Regions from separate parts of the Streptomyces sp. NPDC053079 genome, predicted to be linked through region 3. Evidence: riboswitches for the same ligand, from Rfam matches in the RefSeq annotation. Region 3 holds a riboswitch; each other region holds the start of a gene.
The links. Region 3 has a riboswitch for cobalamin ahead of metE (5-methyltetrahydropteroyltriglutamate--homocysteine S-methyltransferase). Riboswitches for the same ligand answer to the same signal wherever they lie in the genome.

Region 1 (7,812 bases), on a different contig from region 3:
CGCGGCTCTCCCTCGACAAGCGCAACGCCCTTCCCGGCAACTACAGCGGCTTCTCGCTGCCCCCGGCGCTGGACGCCAACCTGCTGAACATGGACCCGCCCGACCACACCCGGGTGCGCCGCCTGGTGGTGAAGGCGTTCACGCCCGGCCGGGTGGACAAGCTCCGCGCGCCGGTGCGCCGGGTCGCCGACGACCTCCTGGACGCCGTCGAGGCCGACGGGCGGACGGATCTGCTCGCCACCTATGCGGGGCCGCTGCCGATCATCGTCATCTGCGATCTGCTCGGCATCCCGCAGCGCGACCGGCGCGACTTCCGGGTCTGGACCGACGCCCTGATCACCCCGGACCGTGAGCGGCCGCACCTGATGAAGGAAGCCATCGCCAGCATGATGCGCTTCTTCACCGGGCTCATCGAGAGCAAGCGGGCCGAGCCCGCCGACGATCTGCTCTCGGACCTGATCGCCGTGGAGGACGGCGGGGACACGCTGTCCCGGGACGAGCTGACCTCGCTGGCCTTCCTCATCCTCTTCGCCGGCTACGAGAACACCGTCCACCTCATCGCCAACGCCGTCCTCGCCCTGCTGGACCACCCCGCGCACCTGCGCGAGCTGCGAAAGAATCCGGACGGTCTCGAGGCGGCAGTGGAGGAGCTCAGCCGGTGGGACGGGCCGGCTCCGCTGGCGATCCGCCGCTTCCCGCTGGAGGACATGGAGATCGGCGGAGTGACGGTACCGGCCGGCGAGACCGTACTGCTGTCCGTGGCCTCCGCCAACCGCGACCCGCGTCATTTCCCCCATGCGGACCGCCTGGACCTGCGGCGGGAGCGGTCGGGCCAGCTGGCGCTGGGCCATGGCATCCACTACTGCCTGGGTGCGCCGCTGGCCCGGCTGGAGATGGAGACGGCGCTCGCCGCGCTGCTGGAGCGCTTCGAAAACCTGGAACTCGATGTTCCGAGAGAGTCGCTGAGGTGGCGTCCCACCATCAGGGCGCGTGGCCTGATTTCGCTCCCGGTCCGCTGGTAATCGACAAGCCGAACAGGTTTTTGATGCATAACCCATCCTTGATGAGGTAGAACTGTCCTCGAGCCCGCCCGGTGTGCATCCCCCGTCGCACCGGGCGGGCCTTCGGCGTTCCGGCCCACCTCACCCGCTGCCGGGCGGGAACTTCAGCAGGACCACCGCCGCCAGCATCTGCACGCTCACGGACGCCGCGGCCCGATGGGTCGGCAGATGGTGCTGTCCGCGGATCAGCAAGGTGGCCAGGGCGCAGCCGAACGCCGCCGTCACCGAGGCGGCGGCGCGCACCGGCATCGAGCTCGCCGGCAGCCAGGTGTCGAGCGCCAGCCGGGGCAGGTCGCTGGCCCAGAAGATGACGACGAACAGGCTCGCGGTGGGCGCGAACCTGCCGTTGCCCCCCAGACGGCGGGCTATGGCGTGGGTGGCGGCGCCCAGCAGCAGGCTGGCCAGCATCATCACCGCGGAGCCGATGGCCATCGCCTCCAGCGCCAGCACGGGACTGACCCCCCACTGCCCCCAGAAGGAGTCCTTGGCCAGCGTCCCGAGCGCCCCGCACAGCAGGGAGACGAACGCGGCCGCCCCCCACACGCTCCGGTCCCGCGCCTCGTCGAGGACTTCGACGGGCCGGTACCAGAGCCCGAATATCAGGCGGTGCCACAGCAGCTTGCGCGGCTTGGCGGTGGGAACGGGCGGGGGCGGGGCAGTGGTCACGGGCATGGGTGCCGTTTTATCACCGTTCGGCCGGACCACCGGAGTCCGGTCCATGGGCCCGGGGCGGCCGATGCTCCGTCAGGCCGGGGTGGGCTCCTTGGTGTCGGGGTCGGCGTCGGGGTCGCCTCCGGGGCCCGTGCCGGGTACCGCGGCGTCGTGGTGGGCATCGGGGTCGGGGGCGTTCAGGAATTCCTCGCTGATCTCCCGCGGTCCGAACGGCCAGACCTTCTCGTACTTCGCCCAGAGCACGAAAGCCACACAGCCCGCCGCGACCCAGGCCAGCGACCACTCGATCGGGTGCCGTCCGGGGGAGTTCTCGTCCGCGTAGCCGTAGATGACCAGCCAGCCCGTCAGGGCCACCAGGCTCGGCAGCGGATACAGCCACACCCGGTACGGCCTGCGCAGCCCCGGCTGGCGCCGGCGCAGCACGGTCAGCGCCAGCACCTGGGCCAGGGCCTGCACGATCACCATCACGGCGGTCAGCAGGGAGATGAGCGTCGCCAGATCCGTGTGACGACCGATCAGGAAGCCGACGGCGGTCAGCAGGCCCATCGTCGCCAGCCCCAGCACCGGGAAGCCGTGGCGCGGATGGAGCTTGGCGTACGGGCGGAAGAAGACCTTCTCGCAGGCGGCGTCGTACGGCGCGCGCGAGCCGCCCAGCAGGCCGGTGAAGACCGAGGCGACGGCCGTGACGAGGATCAGCACCGTGACGGTGTTCGCGGCGCCCTTGCCCCAGGCCTCCTCCAGCACGGCGGAGGCGACGGACGAGTGGGCCGTCGAGGCGGGGTCGAGCATCTGCCGCCAGTCGATCACGCCCAGCGTGCCGATCTGCAGCAGGAGGTAGATGCCCATGATGCCGAGGATCGAGTAGACGATCGCGCGCGGCATCGTGCGCCCCGGGTTCTTGATCTCCGCGCCCAGGTAGGCGACGGTGTTGTAGCCCATGTAGTCGTAGATGCCGATGGTCAGGCCCGCGGCGAAGCCGATCCAGAACTGATGGCTGGTCACCTCGAAGGCGTCGCCCGGGTAGGTGAAGGCCCGGTCGGGGCTGAAGTGGGTGAAGGCGGCCACGATGACGAGCGCTACCGAGGCGAGCATGACGCACCACAGCACGGCCGTGATCCGTGCGATGTGGTCGACGCGCCGCCACAGCATCGTGATGATGAGGGCGATGACGGCCAACCCCGTGAGGTCGCCCGCCGTCTGCCCCATGTCCGGCCACAGATAGCCCAGGTACTGCACGAAGCCGATGATCCCCGTGGACATGCCGATGGGGATGAAGAGCATCGCCGTCCAGACGAACAGGAACGGCACCAGCTTGCCCGTCCGGTACTGGAAGGCCTGCCGCAGGTACACGTAGCTGCCGCCGGCTCTGGGCATCGCGGCCCCCAGCTCCGCCCAGATCAGGCCGTCCGCCAGGGCCAGGACCGCGCCGGCGACGAAGCCGATGACGGCCTGCGGCCCGCCGAAGGAGGCCACCATCAGCGGGATCGTCACGAAGGGCCCGATGCCGCACATCTGGCTCATGTTGATGGTCGTGGCCTGGAACAGTCCGATGCGGCGCACGAAACCGTCCCGCTGTCCCGGCACCGCCGCCTTTTCGGGCCCGCGTTCCGCGCCTGTTGCCGAATCCGTCATGGCGTCAGCCCCTTCGCCCCGTGATTAGGTCCACTGCACTCGTACACCGGCCCGCCGGACGCGTCCATCACCTGCGGAGTGTCGGCGACTCTGGTGCCGCGGACGACGGACAGTCAAGATCTGTGCACGAAGCGCATCAACGCATCACCCGAGAAGAGACGCGAGGATGACAGTGCGGGGAGGAAGAGTGGCCGTGGTGGGCGGCAGCATCGCGGGCTGCGCCGCCGCGCTCGCGGCGGCCCGCGCCGGTGCCGACGAGGTCGTGGTCTACGAGCGGACCCCCGGCGGGCTCCAGGACCGGGGCGTGGGCCTCGCCGTCCGCGACGAGCGCTACAGCGAACTGGAGGCGGCCGGCTACGTCGACGCCGCCATGCCCTGGGTGCGGCTGACCACCCGCACCTGGCTCACCCGGGACGGCGGCGACCGCGCCGGCCGCCGGCTGGGGGAGCTGCCGTTCCCGTTCCGCTCGTACAACTGGGGCTCGCTGTGGCGGGAGTTACGGGCCCGCGTCCCCGCGTCCGTCGACTACCGGCGGGGCGCCACCGTCGAGCAGGTCGTCCCCGAGCCCGACGGGGTCGGGGTGCGCCTGGCCGACGGGAGCGAGGAGCGCTTCGACCTGGTCGTCGGCGCGGACGGCTACCGCTCGGCCGTACGGGCGGCCACCCGTGCCGCCACCGCGCCCGTCTACGCCGGCTATCTGGCCTGGCGCGGCACCGTGCCCGCCGACGCGCTGCCGGGCCCGCGCACCGCATGGGCCGAGCACGAGGCGGCGACCGTCACCTTCCCCGGCGGCCACATGATCGCCTACCGCATTCCCGGCGCCCACGGCGTTGGCGCCTTCGCCAACTGGGTCTTCTACACCGCCCCGCCGCCCTCCGCCGCCCCCGCGCTGCGGGAGGCGACGAGCCTGCCGCCAGGCACGGTGACCGACGAGCTGATGGCACACCACGCGGCGGTGGTCGAGCGGCACTTCCCGCCGTACTGGCAGGAGTTCGTCCGCCTCACGCCCAGGGAGCGGACCTCCGTCCAGCCCCTCTACGACCTCGCCGTGCCGCACTACGGCGAGGGCCGGCTCGTCCTCGCCGGCGACGCGGCCGCCGTCACCCGCCCCCACACCGGCAGCGGCGCGGTCAAGGCCCTCCAGGACGCCACGGTGCTGGAACGCGCTCTGCGCTCGGCCACGAGCTGGGACGAGGCGGTACGGGCCTACGACGCCGAGCGCTCGGCCGCGGGCCTGGCCGTCGTCGAGCTCGCCCGCCGGCTGGGCCGGGCACAGGTGGAGGCCACGCCCGACTGGGCGGCCATGGACCAGGGCGCGCTCGAACAGTGGTGGCGCGAGGCGGCCGACGGGGAGCGGGTCTTCGGAGGCCAGGAGTTAAAGTGGCCCGGCCGTGGTGTTCGGGAAGACCGGTGACGGACCCTCGTGGTCCCATTCCGGAGCGGCCCTCGCCACTGTGATCGGGGAGTGACCGTCCCGTTCCGCGCGCCCATGGGCGCGCGGAGCCACTGGCCGCAGCCGGCTGCCGGGAAGGCGGGGGCGGGCGCGAACGGACCCGTAAGCCAGGAGACCGGCCACGGCATCTCGAAATGATCCACGAGGTGCTGGAGCGTTCACCCCACGATGACTGCGTTTCCCGAGTTCCCCGATTCCCCCGCCGGCCCCGCGCCCGCCTTCCGCTGGCGTCGCCAGGACACCCTGCGCACCGCGGGCCTGCTGGCCGTCATAGCCGCCCTGCACGTCGTCGCGTTCGGCGTGCTCTTCCTGATGGTCGTGCCGAACCACTACACCGTCGACTCCAAGGTCTTCGGCGTCGGCCTCGGCGTCACCGCCTACACCCTCGGCATGCGGCACGCCTTCGACGCCGACCACATCGCCGCCATCGACAACACCACCCGCAAGCTGATGGCCGACGGCAAACGCCCGGTCTCCGTCGGCTTCTGGTTCGCCCTCGGCCACTCCAGCGTCGTCGTCCTGATGGCCCTGCTGGTGGCCGGCGGCACCCAGCTGGCCGGGACGCTGATGAACGAGGAGTCCACCACCCACCAGACGCTCGGCGTCATCGGCACGACCGTCTCCGGCGGCTTCCTCTACCTGATCGCCGCCCTCAACCTCGTCGCCCTCGCCGGCATCCTGCGCATCTTCCGCGCCATGCGCGAGGGCCGTTACGACGAGACCGAGCTGGAGAAGCACCTCGACTCGCGCGGCTTCATGAACCGCGTCCTCGGCCGCTTCACCCGCTCCATCACCCGCCCCGGGCAGATGTACCCGCTGGGCTTCCTCTTCGGCCTCGGCTTCGACACGGCCACCGAGGTCACGCTGATGGTCATGGCCGGCAGCGGCGCCGCCGCCGGGCTGCCCTGGTACGCGATCCTGTGCCTGCCGCTGCTGTTCGCCGCCGGCATGAGCCTGTTCGACACGCTCGACGGCACCTTCATGAACTTCGCCTACCAGTGGGCGTTCTCCAACCCCGTCCGCAAGGTCTACTACAACCTCACCATCACCGGGCTGTCCATCGCGGTCGCCTTCCTCATCGGCACCATCGAACTGGTCGGCGTCCTGCACGAGAAGCTCGGCCTCGACGACGCGGTGACCGGCTGGATCGCCGGACTCGACCTGGACAACGTCGGGTTCGTCATCGTCGGGCTGTTCGTGGTGGTGTGGGCCGTCGCGCTCGCCTACTGGCGCCTGGCCAAGGTCGAACAGCGCTGGGCGGCCCGTACGGCCCCGGCCACGCCCGCCGCCGTCACCGACCCGTGAGCCGGGCGCGCCCGGACGGCCGGCGGGTCAGGGGCGCGCACACCCCTTGCCCTCGCACTCCTTGCGCGCGCTGATGACGGGCCGGCCGTTGCCCGCGGACTCCTCCCGCACCACCACCCGGGTCGGCCCGCCGCACGTCAGACATGTCCGTGAGGAGGGGTCCCGCTCCCGGTCGATCGCCGCGGCGATCCTGTGCAAAGGGCCCGCGGCGGTATCGGTGTCGGACATGGGCCATCCCGTTCGCTTCACGGTCGTCGCACTGCCAGAGGGCTGCATCGTGACGCACACCCCCTGATCACGTCAGCGCCTTGGGCTCCGATCACCCTCCACGGGGTGCGGCGGTGTCCGCGCTGACGCCGTCGGCCCGCCCCTAGGGGCGGGCCGCGGGCAGCGTCACCTCGAAGCGGCAGCCGCCCGGGACGTTGCGGACCGTCGCCCGGCCCGCATGCGCCTCGACGATGCCGCGGACGATCGCCAGCCCCAGGCCCGCGCCGCCGTGCCCGTGGGCCTCGGGGGTACGCGCCGCCGAACCGCGCCAGCCCGTGTCGAAGACGCGCGGCAGGTCCTCCTCCGGGATGCCCCCGCACTCGTCGGTGACCGACACCACGACCGTGCCGGCCGCCCGCCGCGCGGCGACCGCCACCGTGCCGTCGGCGGGGGTGCGGCGGATGGCGTTGACGAGGAGGTTCCCCAGGACCCGGGTCATCTCCTTGCCGTCGACCTCGACCGGGACCGCGTCGACCTCCCCGCCCACCAGACGCACGCCGTGCTCGCGCGCCAGCGGCCCGGCGCCGGCCAGCGCGTCGCCGACCAGGTCGTACACCGACATGCGGCTCGGGTGCAGCGGCAGCGCCCCCGCGTGGATGCGCGAGAGCTCGAAGAGATCGCCGACCAGGGCGTTGAGCCGGTCCACCTCGGTGCGGATCTGACGGAAGTAGCGCCCGGGGTCCTCGGCCACGCCGTCCTCCAGCGCCTCCGACATCGCGCGCAGCCCCGCCAGCGGGGTCCGCAGGTCGTGCGAGATCCAGGCGACCAGCTCGCGCCGGGACGCGTCGAGGGCGCGTTCGCGCTCCCGCGACGCCGCGAGCCTGGCACTGGTCGCCGCCAGCTCCCGGCCCAGCTCGGCCAGTTCCGCCGTGGCCCCGCCGTCCGGGGCGGCGAAGCCGCCCTCGTCGAAGGAACGGGCCGCCCGGGTCAGGGCGGCGCTGCGCGCCACCACCCAGCGGCCCAGGAGCAGCGCCGTGGCGAGGGAGACCACGGCGGCCATCGCGCACACCGTCGTCACGACGGTCAGGTCGTGCGAGGACAGGAACATCGCCCACGCGACGGCCAGCGTCCCGGCCAGCATCGCGGTCACCGGGACCGCGGCCACCACGGTCAGGGACACCGCGACCGACCGGTGGCGCAGGGCCCGCAGCGCGAGGGCCCCCAACAACCCGGCGGCGACCGCGCCGAGCAGGGCGTAGAAGGCGATGAGCGCGACGTCACGCACGGCCGGGCTCACCGTCCAGCCCCGGCGCGGTGAAGCGGTAGCCGACGCCCCAGACGGTCTGGATCAGCCTCGGCCGCGCCGGGTCGTCCTCGACCTTGCCGCGCAGCCGCCGCACATGGACGGTCACCGTGGACAGGTCGCCGAACTCCCAGCCCCACACTTCCCGCATCAGCTCCTCACGGGCGCAGGCCCGGCCG
Region 2 (7,812 bases), on a different contig from region 3:
GAGGGACAGCAGCCCCTCTTCGATGCGTTCACGTACGCACGGGTAGGCACGCAGCCTCTCGAGCTGGTCCACCGCGTGTTGCTGCACCGCGTCCGCCACGTCGGCGGGGACGGCGGAGGGGTCCTTCGCCCGCGGGGCCCGCACGGCCCGCGGTACGGCACGCTCCAGCCAGCCGCGCACGGCCGGGGCGGAGGAGAGGTCGTCGTCCCGCACTATGGCGCTCACGGCCCCGCAGTGGGAGTGCCCGCAGACGATGATGTCGCGGACGTTGAGCACGCGCACGGCGTACTCGATGGTCGCGGTCTCACCGGCGGGATGGTCGTCGTGGTACTCGGGCACGATGTTGCCGGCCGTGCGCAGCTCGAAGAGCTCGCCGGGGCGTGCGCCCGTGATGAGGGACGGTACGACGCGCGAGTCGGAACAGGTGATGAACAGGGCCTCGGGAGACTGTCCGGCCTCCAGGGGCCTGAAGGTCTCGGCGTTCTCGGCGACGTGGCTCGCGAACGAACGGGCGTTGTCAATGAGCGACTTCATGTTGGCCTGCCTCCTGCACCCCTGATTCTGGTGGGGGCGCGGTGTGGTCGGGTCGGGTCATGTCAGGTCGGATCGGCATTGCCGGTTTCGGGCACCACTGCAGCGGGGTGCCGACGGCAGCCGTGATCGTGTCCGATTCTCCACGGCTGCCGCTACGGATACTTTACCCACACATTACCTGTTGATGACAGACTTTATTTTCCCCAAACAGGGGGCATAGACGGGCACTTGACATGTCGCGGACGGTTCGACCATCGAACTGAGACCCCATCACCCACAGTTCAACACACCCTTCCCGGCAGGTCATTCGGGCCGCTCAGCAGCACATCGCGTCCTTGACACCCCCATTGGTACAGTCCAACATCCCGACTGTCCGGGCGACGGGGCCCCGGGCGTGCACGGCACCCGGCGGCACCGGGCCGCCCAGTCGGAGGGGGACCCCCATGCGCCTCACGCACCTGACCCACGCGGTGCTGCAGCCGGGATTCGAGGGCACGACGGCCCCCGACTGGGTCCGCCGCCGGATCGCCGACCAGGGCCTCGCCTCCGTCGTCCTGTTCGGGCGCAACATCTCCACGCCCGAACAGGTCGCCCGCCTCACCGCCGCGCTGCGCGCCGAGAACCCCGATCTGATCGTCGCGATCGACGAGGAGGCGGGCGACGTCACCCGCCTGGAGGCCTGGACCGGGGCCTCGCGCCCCGGCAACCTCGCCCTGGGCTCGGTCGACGACACCGCGCTGACCGAGGAGGTCGCCCGGGACATCGGCCGCGAGCTGCACGCGGCCGGCGTCACCCTCGACTACGCGCCCAGCGCCGACGTCAACTCCAACCCCCGCAATCCAGTCATCGGCGTGCGGTCCTTCGGCTCGAGCACCGCCCTCGTGGCCCGGCACACGGCGGCCTGGGTGCGCGGGCTGCAGTCGGCGGGGGTCGCCGCCTGCGCCAAGCACTTCCCCGGCCACGGCGACACCGCCGTCGACTCCCACCACGACCTGCCCACCGTCACCGCCTCCGCCGCCTCGGTCGCGGGGACCGCCCTGCCACCCTTCGTCGCCGCGATCGGGGCGGGCGTACGCGCCGTGATGACCGGTCACCTCCTCGTCCCCGCCCTCGATCCGGACCTCCCGGCCACGCTCAGCCGGCGCGTCCTGGTCGACCTGCTGCGCACCCGGCTGGGCTTCGACGGGATGGTCGTCACCGACGGCATCGAGATGAGCGCCGTGACCTCCCGCTACGGCATCGACGGGGCGACGGTGCGCGCCGTGGCGGGCGGCGCGGACGCGGTGTGCGTCGGCGGCGAGATCGCGGCGGAGGAGACGACCGAGCGGCTGACGGCCGCACTGGCCAAGGCGGTTCACGACGGCACCCTGCCGGAGGAGCGGCTGGCCGAGGCGGCGGGCCGGGTCGCGGAGTTCGCCGCCTGGTCCGGGGAGCGGTTCCGCGGCCGTACGGCCGAACACGGCGCGCGCTCCGACGTCGGGCTGCGCGCCGCCCGGCGCGCCCTGCGCGTCACCGGCGCGGCGACCGCCGCGCTGCCCCTGGGCGCCGACCCGCACGTCGTCGAGCTCGCCCCCGCCTCCACCCTCGCCATCGACCGGCAGACGCCCTGGGGGCTGGCCGCGCCCCTGCGCGCGCTGCGGCCCGCCACCACGTCCGTGCGGCTGACGCAGCCCGAACTCGCCCGCGACGCGGCCGTCTTGGAGCGCGTCGTCCTCGTCCCCGCCGTCGGCCGCCCGCTGGTCGTCGTGGTCCGCGACGCGGCCCGGCACTCCTGGATGGCCGGCGCCCTCGGCCGCCTCCTGCGGCGGCGCCCGGACGCGGTCGTCGTCGAGATGGGCGTCCCCGGCGCCGACACCCCCGGCGCTCCGCACCTCGCGACCCACGGGGCCACTCGCGTATCGGGCCTGGCCGCGGCCGAGTTCCTCACCGGCGCAAACGGAACCGACGCAAACGGAACCCACACAAACGGAACCGGCACCTTCTGAATCATTCCGATATGCGGATAGGGGGTGACGTCCGGAGGCACCCTCCCCTAGATTTCCTGCGCATTACGCAAGTGATCGCTCAGGGGACGGAGTCACGCATGTCGCAACCACCCGCGCAGCCACCCGGGGGTGGCCGCGAACCGGTCGTCACCCTGCCGCTGGTCATCGCCGGCGTATGCCTGGCCCTGCCGTTCGCGGCGATGCTCTGGGTCGACTCCTACTCCCGGCTCACCCCGGCCTTCATCGGTATCCCCTTCTTCTACTGGTACCAGATGCTGTGGGTCGTCCTCTCGACGCTGCTCACCGTCGTCGCCTATGTCATCGTGCGCCGCCACGAGCGGCGGACGCGTGCGCGTGCGGGAGGTGAGCCGCGATGAAGGACGGCGTGAACGGTGTCGCGCTCACCGTCTTCATCATCTTCTTCCTCGCCGTCACGGTCATGGGTTTTCTGGCCTCGAAGTGGCGGCGCGCGGAGAACGCGAACAATCTCGACGAGTGGGGACTGGGCGGCCGCTCCTTCGGCACCTGGGTCACCTGGTTCCTGCTGGGCGGTGACCTCTATACCGCGTATACGTTCGTGGCCGTCCCGGCCGCCATTTACGCGGGCGGCGCGGCGGGCTTCTTCGCGGTGCCGTACACCATTCTCTGTTACCCGCTCGTGTTCACCTTCCTGCCCCGCCTCTGGTCGGTCGCGCACAAGCACGGCTATGTGACGTCCTCGGACTTCGTCCGGGGCCGGTTCGGCTCCAAGGGCCTCTCGCTGGCCCTGGCGTTGACCGGAATACTCGCCACGATGCCGTACATCGCGCTGCAATTGGTGGGCATCCAGGCGGTTCTGGACGTCATGGGCGTCGGCGGCGGGGAGAACACCAACTGGTTCGTGAAGGACCTGCCGCTGCTGATCGCCTTCGGTGTGCTCGCGGCCTACACCTATTCCTCGGGGCTGCGCGCGCCCGCGCTGATCGCGTTCGTCAAGGACACCTTGATCTACATCGTGATCATCGTGGCGATCGTCTACATCCCGATGAAGCTCGGCGGCTTCGGCGACATCTTCGCGAAGGCCGGTGAGGCGTTCGCGGCAGAAAACCCGGCCACCGGCAAGCCTCGCGGCTCGCTGATCACCGGACCGCAGGCGCAGTGGGCGTACGCGACGCTCGCCCTGGGCTCGGCGATGGCGCTGTTCCTCTATCCGCACTCGGTGACCGCGGTGCTTTCCAGCAAGGGCCGCAATGTCATCCGCCGCAACACCACCATTCTTCCCCTTTACTCCCTGATGCTGGGCCTGCTGGCCATGCTCGGCTTCATGGCCATCGCCGCCGGGGTGAAGGTGAAGAACGGACAGCTCGCGATCCCGCAGCTCTTCGAGGACATGTTCCCCGACTGGTTCACGGGTGTGGCCTTCGCGGCCATCGGCATCGGCGCGCTCGTTCCGGCCGCCATCATGTCGATCGCGGCGGCAAATCTCTTCACGCGCAACATCTACAAGGACTTCATCAAGCCGGACGCCTCTCCCGAACACGAGGCGAAGGTCTCCAAGCTCGCCTCCCTGCTGGTGAAGGTCGGCGCCCTCGCCTTCGTCCTGACCATGGACAAAACGGTCGCCATCAATTTCCAGCTGCTCGGCGGCATCTGGATCCTGCAGACCGTGCCGGCCCTGGTCGGCGGTCTCTTCACCCGCTGGTGCCACCGCTGGGCGCTGCTCGCGGGCTGGGCGGCCGGGATGATCTACGGCACCTGGCGGGCGTACGACACGCCGAGCGCCACCCAGGACCACTTCGGCAACACCAACCTGATCCCGCTCATCGGCGAGAAGGGCTACATCGGCCTCACCGCCTTCGTCCTCAATGTGATCGTCGTCATCGTCGCGACGTTCGTCCTCAGGGCGCTGAAGGCGCCCGACGGCGTGGACGAGACCCGGCCGTCGGACTACACCGCCGACGCCGGCGACCCAGGCGTCCGTACGGACCTCCCCCCGGCCACCGTGGGGGCCCCCGGCGGGCACTGACCCGACCCACCCTCCAGAGGGCCGCCACACCCCCGTCCAGGGGGCGTGACGGCCCTCTTCGCTTGCCCTGCCGGGCCCACCCGTTAGCACATTCCGCAACCGCTTCATGACGGGACGACACAACATGTGGGGGCGCGTACGAGGCCCGGCACTAGATGTATGCTCGTCCTCGCTGTCGTCGCAGGGGAATCCGGTGGAAATCCGGAACTGTCCCGCAACGGTGTATGTGTGCGCATATACACAGCGCACCGAAGTCCGAGGACCTGCCGACAGCGCGTCCACCACCGAGCCTGCCCTGGGCTCGGCTATGGGCGTTGAATTCGTCCGGGCCCCGCGGGTTGGGCCGGCGGACGCCTACGAGGTGTGCCCTGGTGCAAGCGGCATGCCCGTACGCGACCGTCGCGCGCCTCCCGCCCGGCCCACCCCAGCCGAGCGAGGGAGAGCCACACGTGACCATCGCGCCCGCAGATCCGGTCTCAGCGAACGCGGAAGCGACCGGCGGCCCCGGGACCGCGCTGCTGCGCACCCTGACCGATCTCACCGCCGATCTGCCCGCCACCGACCCGGGCAAGGTCGCCGCCGCCGCGCTGCGCGGCCGGCACCCCGGTTCGGACGAGGCCGAGCTGCGCTCCCTCGCCACCGAGGCCGCCGCCGGTCTCATCGCCGAGGAGCCGGAGTACTCCAAGCTCGCCGCCCGGCTGCTCACCCGTGCCATCGCCGACGAGGCGGCCGGCCAGGGTGCGACGTCCTTCTCCGCCTCGGTCGCCGTCGGCCACCGCGAGGGCCTGATCGCGGACGAGACCGCCGCCTTCGTGGCCACCCACGCCGAGCGCCTGGACGCCCTGGTCGAGACGGCGCTGACCGACGGCGCCGACGACCGTTTCGGCTACTTCGGCCTGCGCACCCTGCACAGCCGCTACCTGCTGCGCCACCCGATCCACCGCGACGTGATCGAGACCCCGCAGCACTTCCTGCTGCGCGTGGCCTGCGGTCTGGCCGAGGACCACTCGGAGCGGGCCCTGGACGACGTCGCGGAGCTGTACCGGCTGACCAGCACGCTGTCGTACCTGCCGTCCTCCCCCACGCTCTTCAACTCCGGCACCCGCCACCCGCAGATGTCGTCCTGCTACCTGTTGGACTCGCCGCTGGACGAGCTGGACTCGATCTACGACCGCTACCACCAGGTGGCGCGCCTGTCGAAGCACGCGGGCGGCATCGGCCTGTCCTACTCCCGCATCCGCTCGCGCGGCTCGCTGATCCGCGGCACCAACGGTCACTCCAACGGCATCGTGCCGTTCCTGCGCACCCTCGACGCCTCCGTGGCGGCGGTCAACCAGGGTGGTCGGCGCAAGGGCGCCGCCTGCGTCTACCTGGAGACCTGGCACGCGGACATCGAGGAGTTCCTGGAGCTCCGCGACAACACCGGTGAGGAGGCCCGCCGCACCCACAACCTCAACATCGCGCACTGGATCCCGGACGAGTTCATGCGCCGCGTCGAGGCCGACGCCGACTGGTCGCTGTTCTCCCCCGCCGACACGCCCGACCTGGTCGACCTCTACGGCGACGAGTTCGACGCCGCGTACCGCCGGTACGAGGCCGAGGGCAAGGCCGTCAAGCAGATCCCGGCCCGCGTGCTGTACGCCCGCATGATGCGCACCCTCGCGCAGACCGGCAACGGCTGGATGACGTTCAAGGACGCCGCCAACCGCACGGCCAACCAGACGGCCGAAAAGGGCAAGGTCGTCCACTCCTCGAACCTCTGCACCGAGATCCTCGAGGTCACCGACGACAGCGAGACCGCGGTCTGCAACCTCGGCTCGGTCAACCTCGCGCAGCACCTGGGTGCCGACGGCGAGATGGACTGGGAGAAGCTCGACCGTACGGTCCGTACGGCCGTGACGTTCCTCGACCGCGTCGTGGACATCAACTTCTACCCGACCGAGCAGGCCGGCAACTCCAACAACCGCTGGCGCCCGGTGGGCCTGGGCCTGATGGGCCTGCAGGACGTCTTCTTCCGCCTGCGCCTGCCCTTCGACTCCCCCGAGGCGAAGGAGCTGTCCACCCGCATCTCCGAGCGGATCATGCTCGCGGCGTACGAGGCCTCCGCCGACCTCGCCGAGCGGCACGGCCCGCACGCGGCCTGGTCCGCGACACGCACCGCCCGCGGCGTGCTGCACCCCGACCACTACCCCAACGCCGTCCCGGCCTGGGCGGACCGCTGGGACGCGCTGCGCGCCCGCATCGCCGAGGTCGGCATGCGCAACTCGCTGCTGCTGGCGATCGCCCCCACGGCGACCATCGCCTCCATCGCGGGCGTGTACGAGTGCATCGAGCCGCAGGTCTCCAACCTCTTCAAGCGCGAGACGCTCTCCGGTGAGTTCCTGCAGGTCAACACCTACCTGGTGGAGGACCTCAAGAAGCTCGGCGTGTGGGACCGCACGACCCGCGACGCCATGACGGACGCCAACGGCTCGATCCAGGACCTGAAGTGGATCCCGCAGGAGGTGCGCGACCTGTACCGCACCGCCTGGGAGATCCCGCAGCGCTACCTGATCGACATGGCCGCGGCCCGTACGCCGTACCTGGACCAGAGCCAGTCGCTGAACCTCTTCATGGCCTCGCCCACCATCGGCAAGCTCAGCTCGATGTACGCGTACGCCTGGAAGCAGGGCATCAAGACGACGTACTACCTGCGCTCGCGTCCGGCGACCCGGATCGCCCGGTCGGCCAGTGCGGCCGCCACCATCCCGGTGCAGCAGGCCGCGCCCGACGCGGACGCCATCGCCTGCTCCCTTGAGAACCCCGAGTCCTGCGAGGCCTGCCAGTAATGAGCTCCACCGAGAAGAACCTGCTCGACCCGGGCTTCGAGCTGACCCTGCGCCCGATGCGGTACCCGGACTTCTACGACCGCTACCGCGACGCGATCAAGAACACCTGGACCGTGGAGGAGGTCGACCTCCACTCGGACGTCGCCGACCTCGCCAAGCTCTCGCCGGGCGAGCAGCACATGATCGGCCGCCTGGTCGCGTTCTTCGCGACCGGCGACTCGATCGTGGCGAACAACCTGGTCCTGACGCTGTACAAGCACATCAACTCCCCCGAGGCGCGGCTGTACCTGTCGCGGCAGCTCTTCGAGGAGGCCGTGCACGTCCAGTTCTATCTGACCCTGCTGGACACCTACCTGCCCGACCCGGACGACCGCGCCGCGGCGTTCGACGCGGTGGAGAACATCCCCTCCATCCGCGAGAAGGCCCAGTTCTGCTTCAAGTGGATCAACGAGGTCGAGAA
Region 3 (7,812 bases):
GACGTCCAGGCCGGCCTTGTCCTGGAAAGCCAGGACCTCACGGATCTCGGTCGCGATGCGCTCGTCGTAGGCGGTGGCGTCGATGCGCCCGGCGCGCAGGTCGGCGCGGGCGGTGCGCAGTTCGCGGGTCTGGGGGAACGAGCCGATGGTGGTGGTGGGCAGCAGCGGCAGGCCGAGCCGGGCCCGCTGGGCGGCGGCGCGCTCGGCGTACGGCTGGGGGCGGCGGGCGTCCGCGGCGGTGACGGCCGCCGCGCGGGCCCGTACGGCCGGGTCGCGGGTGAGGGCGGAGGCGGCGCGGGAGGCCCGGGCGGAGCGGTTGGCGGCGAGCTGCGGGGCGATGGTGTCGCTGCCCTCGTTGAGGCCGCGGGCGAGGGTGACGGTCTCCTCGGCCTTCTGCCGGGCGAAGGCCAGCCAGCGGGCGACCTGCGGGTCGACGTCGCGCTCGGCGGTGGCGTCGAGGGGGACGTGCAGCAGGGAGCAGGAGGGGGCGACGTCCACCCGGTCGGCGAGGCCGAGGAGGGTGGCGAGGGTGGACAGGGACCGTTCGAGGTCGTTGATCCACACGTTGCGCCCGTCGATCACGCCCGCGATCAGACGCTTGCCGGGCAGGCCGCCGGCGGCGGCGAGGGCGTCGAGGTTGGCGGCGGCGGGTCCGGTGAAGTCCAGGGCCAGGCCCTCGACGGGGGACTTGGCGAGGACGGGCAGGGCGTCGCCCACGCGGTCGAAGTAGGTGGCCGCCAGCAGCTTGGGCCGGTCGGCGAGGCCGCCCAGCTCCCGGTAGGCGCGGGCGGCGGCGTTCAGTACGGCCGGGGGCTGGTCCTGCACCAGGGCGGGCTCGTCGAGCTGGACCCACTCGGCGCCGGCCGCCCGCAGGTCGGAGAGGACCTCGGCGTACACGGGCAACAGCCGGTCCAGGAGGGTGAGGGGCTGGAAGCCGGGCGGGGCGCCGGGCGCGGGTTTGGCCAGCAGCAGATAGGTGACGGGGCCGACGAGCACGGGCCGGGCCGCGTGGCCCTGGGCGAGGGCTTCCCCCAACTCGCCCGTCTGCTTGGTGGAGTCGGCGGAGAAGGCGGTGTCCGGGCCCAGTTCGGGCACGAGGTAGTGGTAGTTGGTGTCGAACCACTTCGTCATCTCCAGCGGCGGGAACTGCTGGGTGCCGCGGGCCATGGCGAAGTAGCCGTCCAGGGCGTCGGCTTCGACGGCGGCGCGGTACCGCTCGGGGACGGCGCCGACCATGACGGTGGTGTCCAGGACGTGGTCGTAGAGGGAGAAGTCCCCGGTGGGGACCTCGTGGACGCCGGCGTCGGCCAGGCGCCGCCAGGCGTCGCGGCGCAGGGCGGCCGCGGTGTCGTGCAGGGCTGCGGCGTCGACGCGGCCGGCCCAGTAGCCCTCGACGGCCTTCTTCAGTTCACGGCCGGGCCCCTGCCGGGGGTAGCCGTGGACGGTGGCCCGGGCGCGGACGGCGGTGGGGGCGGTGGGGTGTGTTGCCACGGAACTCTCCTTCGCGAGTCGCGGGGGATCCCGGCGGGACCCGAGCGTACGAAGGGTCGGCAGATGCCGGCGGAGCACGCCCAGGCATGCGCCGTCCGTACCGCCGGCCCGCCCTCGAGGCCACCGAGATCACCGCGTGCGGTCGCACGCGGGCAGCGGCAGGTATTCGGACTCGCGGGCACGCCGTGTCGGTGGAGGACACGGCACCTAGTGGCCGTCGCTTCCCGGACCGCCGGGGCGGTCCAGTGCGTATGACGGCGGTCGTTCCCGCTCACCGCTGCGGGGCAGTCCCGGATTCCCACCGGGTTCCCTCTTGCGACGCGCCCGCCTGGAGGGCGGGGCGAACCGGCTGCGCCTTCACCCTAGACGCAGGGGCCCGTCCGCCGACAGGGGTTGCCCGGACAGTTTCGATCTTGCGTGCGGACGCGCGGGGTAGGGTCGTGGGCCGTGGCCGCCCCTGCGGGCCGTCAGGACCCCCAGCAGCGCCATAAGGCGAAAATTGCGGCCAAAACAGGAAACCTCACCGGGCCGTACCCCCTCTTCCCTCCCGGAGAACCCACTCCGAAGAGGAGCGACAACCGTGGGCCTTACGTCCCAGACTTTCCTGCTGTTCCTGGTGGTCATCGCCGTCGCGCTGGCCGCCCTCGTGCTGTGGCTGTGGCCACGGGCCGCGAAGAAGGGGATCCCGGCGCTCCTCTCCCGGCTCGGCCTGCTCGCCGTGGCGCAGCTGGGCATCCTGTCGGTGCTGCTCGTCGCGGCGAACAACGAGTTCGGCTTCTACTCCACGTGGAACGAGCTCCTCGGCCGCAACTCCAGCAAGCAGGAGCTGAAGGGCGGCAAGGACGGCAAGCGGCCGCCCGCGCTCGTCGTGAAGGGCCAGGAGTCCGTCGGCCTGGGCCCGAAGGAGAAGGCCGGCCAGGTCGACCGGATCGAGATACGCGGTCCCGTCAGCGGGCTGGGCATGGACGGCTTCGCCTATCTGCCGCCGCAGTACTTCCAGAAGGAGCACGAGAACGACCGGTTCCCCGTGATCGTGGCGATCACCGGGCAGCCCGGCGTCTCCAAGAACCTCATCACCCAGATCAAGGTCCCGCAGGCGGCCTCCCGCGCCATCGTGGCCAAGCAGATCAGGCCGACGATCGTGCTGATGGTCCGGCCGTCGGTCGTGGCGGACCGCGACACCAACTGCACGGACGTGCCGGGCGGCCCGCAGGCCATGACGTTCTTCAACCAGGACCTGCCCATCGCCGTCAACGACGTGTACCGCGCGGACAATTCGCGGGGCGGCTGGGGCGCGGTGGGCAACTCCACGGGCGGGTACTGCGCGCTGAAGGCGGCCATGACCAACCCGGCCCGCTACGGCGCCGCGGCCGGGCTGTCCGCCGACCTCTTCGCGCGCCAGGACCGCGACACCGGTGACCTCTACGCGGGCAACAAGCAGATCAGGAACGAGTCCGACCTGACCTGGCGCCTGGAGCACATGGCTCCGCCGCCGGTGTCCCTGCTCCTGGCCGCCAGCTCGAAGGGCGAGGAGAAGTACTACGAGCCCATGCTGAAGTTCGCGGGGAAGGCCAAGGCGCCGACCAAGGTCGACAAGCTGGTCCGTGAGGAGGGCGGCCACAACTTCCAGACCTGGCGCGAGGAATACCCCGAGGTCCTGCGCTGGCTCGACAAGGAGCTGACCGCCCGCCGCTGAGGCCGCGCGGGGTTTCCCGTCCGGCCGGGAACGGTTTCGGCCACGGCCACGTCCCAGCCAGTGTGGCCCGAATGCGCACGGCTCGGTACGCCGTACGCAGGGGGAGGGGGCGTACGGCATGGACGGGATGGACACCACGCGGCGCAAACCGCTGCTGGCCGGGCGGTACCGGCTCATGGAACAGCTGGGGCACGGCGGCATGGGCGTCGTCTGGCTCGCCATGGACGAGGTGCTCGACCGGGAGGTCGCGGCCAAGGAGGTCCGGGCGCCGGAGCACATGAACGACGAGGACGTCCGGGTGCTGTACGCGCGCCTGAAGCAGGAGGCCCGGGCCGCCGCGCGGGTCGCCCACCCCCATGTGATCACCGTGCACGACGTGGTCGAGCAGGAGGGCCGCCCCTGGATCGTCATGGAGCTGGTGCGCGGCCAGTCGCTGGACAAGGTGCTCCGGCAGGAGGGCGTGCTCCAGCCCAAGGAGGCGGCCAGGATCGGCGCGCAGGTGCTGCAGGCGCTGCGCGCCGCCCACGCCGTGGGGGTGCTGCACCGCGACGTCAAGCCGGCGAACGTCCTGCTGGAGGCCGGGGGCCGGGTGGTGCTCACCGACTTCGGCATCGCCGTCATCGAGGGCGCCGGCACCCTGACGCGCACCGGCGACCTGGTCGGCTCCGCCGAGTACCTGGCCCCGGAGCGGGCCACGGGCCGTCGCCCGGGCATCCCCTCCGACCTGTGGTCGCTGGGCACCCTGCTGTACGTGGCGGTGGAGGGGGTCTCCCCGTTCCGCCGGGGCGACGCGCTCAGCACGCTGCGGGCCGTGGTCGACGACGAGCCCGCGGCGCCCCGGCGGGCCGGGCCGCTGACGCCGGTGCTGGAGGGGCTGCTGCGCAAGGACCCGGAAGCCCGCATGGGCTCGGCGGAGGCCGAGCAGCTCCTCGACCGGGTCGCCGCCGGCCTGCTCACGGAGGAACCGCCCGGGTACGTCCGCACCGCCCTCGACGAGCGGGTGCGCCACCCGGACCCCGGACGGCCGCTGACGGTACCCGACACGCCGACACCGACACCCACGCCCGTACCGACACCGACACCGACGCCCTCACCTGCGCCGAGGCCCACGCCGACGCCGGAACCCGGGCCCGTCGTGGGGCGCTCCGCGGGGACGCCGTCCGTCAACGTGCCGGTCGGGCTGCAGCAGGGCGGCCTGGCGACTCCCCTTCTCGCTCCGGGCCCGGGAGGGTCCGCCGCGTCCGTCGGGTATCCCGTGCGTCCGCTGCCGCACCCCGGGACGGGGCCGGAGCCCGGCCCGGAGCCACGGCCGCGGACGGCGGTGTGGATCGTGGCGGCCGTCGTCGCGCTGGTCCTGCTCGCCGGTGGGGCCGCGGCCCTGTTCGCCCTGCGCGACAACAGCGGCTCGCAGCCGGGCGACAACCCGGGCGGCGGCCCCACGGGGGTGGCCACGCCCGGGCAGACGGAGGACACGTCCGAGCCGGCGACCCCCGGACCCACCACGGACCCCACCACGGACCCGACCACGGGTCCGAGCACCGACCCGACGGGGTACGCCAGTTGCGGCAGCGGCTGGGTGACCTCGTGCTAGCGCGTACGGACTGAACCGTCGGAATTCGTGAACCGGCTATCGGGGGGTGTGCGCTGTGAGGCGCGAACGGATGAGGATCGTCTCCCTGCTGGCCGTCTGCGCGCTGCTGGGCGGCGCGGGGGCGGCGGGCTGTTCGAAGGCTTCGAAGAAGATGGTCGCCGAGATAGCCCTGGAAGCCGCGGGGGTGATCGCGCCGGGTGCGTTCATACCGGCGCCGGGCACCGATCTGCAGGGGGTCAAGGCGCTGCCCCGCAGCGGTGAGAAGGCGGCCGAGGCCCGGGGGGTCATCGGCGGGACCCCGGGCAAGACCCGCTGCGACAAGAGCAAGCTGGTCACCGAGCTCCTGCGCGACCCCGCCAAGGCGGCGGCCTGGGCCAAGATCCGGAAGATCCCCGTCGACAAGATCGAGGAGCACGTCAAGGGCCTGAGCGAGGGCCATGTGCTCGTGGACACCCTGGTCAGGAACCACAATTACCAGGGGGACGGCAAGACGGTCTCGTATCTGTCCGTCGTCCAGGTCGGTACCGCGCTGCTCTTCGACGCGTACCGGAACCCCGCGGTCAAGTGCAACTGCGGCAATCCGCTGCTGCAGCCCGAGAACAACGTCGACCGCATGGCGTCCACGTACACCGGGCAGCACTGGGAGAGCTTCCAGAACTCGCAGGTCACCGTCATCACCGCGAGGCCCCTGGACGAGGGGCCCATGAAGACCCTCCCGCTCGTCGACGCCTACCAGCCCGACAAGGGCTTCGACCGCCCGGTGGGCAGCGACGGCGCGGACGACTCCAAGACCTTCCCGGTGCCCCTGCCGCCCGCCCCCACGCCGTCCCGGTCGGGCTCCGGGGGCGGTTCGGGGAGCCCCTCCGGGACTCCGTCCGACACTCCGTCCGGCACTCCGACTGGAGGGTCATCCTCCGGTTCCCGTCCTCCGTCCAGCGGCGGAACCGCCACCTCCAGGCCGCCCACCACCGCGCCGCCCAGCCCCTCGCGCACGGCGCCGCCGAGGACGGGCTCGCCCATGGTGCCGCCGTCCGTCACGAGCAAGCCGCCGACCCGATCGGCCCCGCCGGTCTCCCAGCCGCCCCCGCGCACGGCCTCGGCGGCACCGCCCGTCCACACGACGTCGGCGCCGCGGCCCCCGAAGACGGCACCTCCCCCGGTCGAACACACCATCGCCCCACCGCCGAGGACGGCGGCACCGCCGGTCGAACACACCGTCGCCCCGCCCCCGAGGACCGCGGCTCCGCCCGTCGAACGTACGGCCGCACCGCCCCCGAGGACGGCGGCGCCCCCGGTGGAACGCACCCTCGCGCCGCCGCCGAGGACGGCCGCGCCGCCGGTCGAGCGCACCGTCGCCCCGCCGCCCAGGACCGCGGCTCCGCCGGCCGCTACCGCGCCAGGGCCGCCCGCGCCCGCTCGAAGTGCCGGTCAGTGACCTCGTAGGTCGGGCTCGCGTACAGGCCCCGCGCGCTCTTCGCGGGGTCCGGGTGCGGATTGCGGTACAGCCGCTCGGCGAGGTCCCGCAGCCGCAGCATCACCGGCGCCGCGGCCCCGACCTCGGCCGGGGCGCCGGTGAAGGCGTGCTCGAGGACGCACAGCAGCTGGGCGTACACCTCGTTGAACTCCTCGGCGGCCCGCCGCACGGCGCTGCCGCGTGGGTAGTGAGCCACCTTGGCCTCGGGGTCGATGGGGTGGACGTCGCGCCAGGCGACCTCCACGACGGGGCCGGTCGGCCCCGTGGCGGGGGTGTCGTGCGGCCCGTAAGCGCGTTGCTGGAGGAGCTCGTTGAACCGGAAGTAGTGCGCGGGCTCCCTGGCTTCGCCGAAGATCTGGTCGTCGGAATCGAAGACGGTCATGCTCACGCCCTCGCCCTGTTCGGTGATGACCTTCAGCGCCTTGAGCGCGGAGGCCAGGCCGGTGACCGCGAAGACCTCGCCGCCGGAGTTGTAGAAGTGCTCGGGACCCACCTGCCGGGCCCGGTCGCCGCTGAAGAGCCGCCGCTCCCCCAGCTCCGCCGTCAGCCGCAGCACCCCCTCGCGGATGGTGTCGTAGAACTGCCCGATGGAGGTCCAGCCCTCGTCCCCGGCCGCCGAGGGGTGACCCGGCGGCCCGGTCAGGTACTCGGGCTGCTCGATGCGCAGGAAGGTCTCCAGAGCCTCGGTCCCGAAGTGGCGCAGGGCGACGGTGATGCGGTCCCTGCTGTAGGGCAGCTGGGCGGGGTAGCCGGTGACGAACTGCGAGTTCGCCACCAGCGGCGTGCCGTCGACCGCGTTGAGGAGGTTGGCGACGAGCGTCATGTGCAGCATCTCTTCGAGCACGACGGCCCGGATCGCGTAGAAGGCGGGCCGGTTGGTGCCGGCCCGCAGCGTGTACATGGCCGTCAGATAGGGCGGGACGGTCAGGTGTTCCAGCGCCAGCGCGGCCTGCAGGAACAGCTGCAGGTCCGCACGGTCGCGCGGCACCCGGAACGGTGGCTCCCGGAGCACGGAGGGCGCGGTCATGACCGTCCCTCCCGCTGCCGGGCGGCCGCGACGGGGCGGACGGACCTGGGGCGGTGCAGCTCCCTGAGGTCACGGTGGATCTGTTCGCAGCTGCGCAGCGCGAGGGCGGCCATGGTGAGCGAGGGGTTGGAGGTGCCCATCGAGGGCATACTGCCGCAGCCGACGGCGTACAGGTTGGGATGGTCCCAGCAGCGCTGCCACTGGTCGACCACGGAGGTGGCGGGGTCCTCGCCCATGATGTGCGTGCCGGCGCCGTGGCCCGCGCCCTGGTAGACGAAGTCGCGGTCGGCGTGGCGGAACCAGCCGGGGGCGAGGGGGCCGGGGGCATAGGCGGTGTGGTCCTCGGCGCCGAGCAGCCGGAAGATCTGGTCGGAGACGGCCTTCGCGGCGGCCATGCCGCGCTTGACGCGGTCGGACAGGTCGTAGGTGATGACGGGCCGGGGGTTGCCGAGCCGGTCGCGCACGCCCGGGTCGACGGTGACGCGGTTACGGCTCTCGGCGTCCTGTTCCATGGCGAACTGCAGGCAGAACTG

Region 1: another riboswitch for cobalamin. It lies ahead of ACIGXW_RS01780 (HoxN/HupN/NixA family nickel/cobalt transporter); the one in region 3 lies ahead of metE (5-methyltetrahydropteroyltriglutamate--homocysteine S-methyltransferase).
Region 2: another riboswitch for cobalamin. It lies ahead of ACIGXW_RS10510 (ribonucleoside-diphosphate reductase subunit alpha); the one in region 3 lies ahead of metE (5-methyltetrahydropteroyltriglutamate--homocysteine S-methyltransferase).

The regions. Positions count from the first base shown of each region.
Region 1 covers NZ_JBITZJ010000001.1:390,881-398,692, forward strand. Annotated here, with positions in the region: gene ACIGXW_RS01760 (cytochrome P450) at 1-1,022, shown strand, start outside; gene ACIGXW_RS01765 (YIP1 family protein) at 1,143-1,733, opposite strand; gene ACIGXW_RS01770 (APC family permease) at 1,806-3,365, opposite strand; gene ACIGXW_RS01775 (FAD-dependent monooxygenase) at 3,559-4,779, shown strand; cobalamin riboswitch at 4,741-4,957, shown strand; gene ACIGXW_RS01780 (HoxN/HupN/NixA family nickel/cobalt transporter) at 4,987-6,123, shown strand; gene ACIGXW_RS01785 (hypothetical protein) at 6,151-6,351, opposite strand; gene ACIGXW_RS01790 (HAMP domain-containing sensor histidine kinase) at 6,494-7,615, opposite strand; gene ACIGXW_RS01795 (response regulator transcription factor) at 7,608-7,812, opposite strand, start outside.
Region 2 covers NZ_JBITZJ010000002.1:704,372-712,183, reverse strand. Annotated here, with positions in the region: gene ACIGXW_RS10530 (carbonic anhydrase) at 1-534, opposite strand, end outside; gene ACIGXW_RS10525 (glycoside hydrolase family 3 protein) at 978-2,519, shown strand; gene ACIGXW_RS10520 (DUF3311 domain-containing protein) at 2,618-2,896, shown strand; gene mctP (monocarboxylate uptake permease MctP) at 2,893-4,524, shown strand; cobalamin riboswitch at 4,667-4,810, shown strand; gene ACIGXW_RS10510 (ribonucleoside-diphosphate reductase subunit alpha) at 4,974-7,352, shown strand; gene ACIGXW_RS10505 (ribonucleotide-diphosphate reductase subunit beta) at 7,352-7,812, shown strand, end outside.
Region 3 covers NZ_JBITZJ010000009.1:224,367-232,178, reverse strand. Annotated here, with positions in the region: gene metE (5-methyltetrahydropteroyltriglutamate--homocysteine S-methyltransferase) at 1-1,491, opposite strand, end outside; cobalamin riboswitch at 1,652-1,806, opposite strand; gene ACIGXW_RS30935 (alpha/beta hydrolase-fold protein) at 2,072-3,187, shown strand; gene ACIGXW_RS30930 (serine/threonine-protein kinase) at 3,306-4,778, shown strand; gene ACIGXW_RS30925 (DUF6777 domain-containing protein) at 4,849-6,213, shown strand; gene ACIGXW_RS30920 (ferritin-like protein) at 6,167-7,279, opposite strand; gene ACIGXW_RS30915 (GMC family oxidoreductase) at 7,276-7,812, opposite strand, start outside.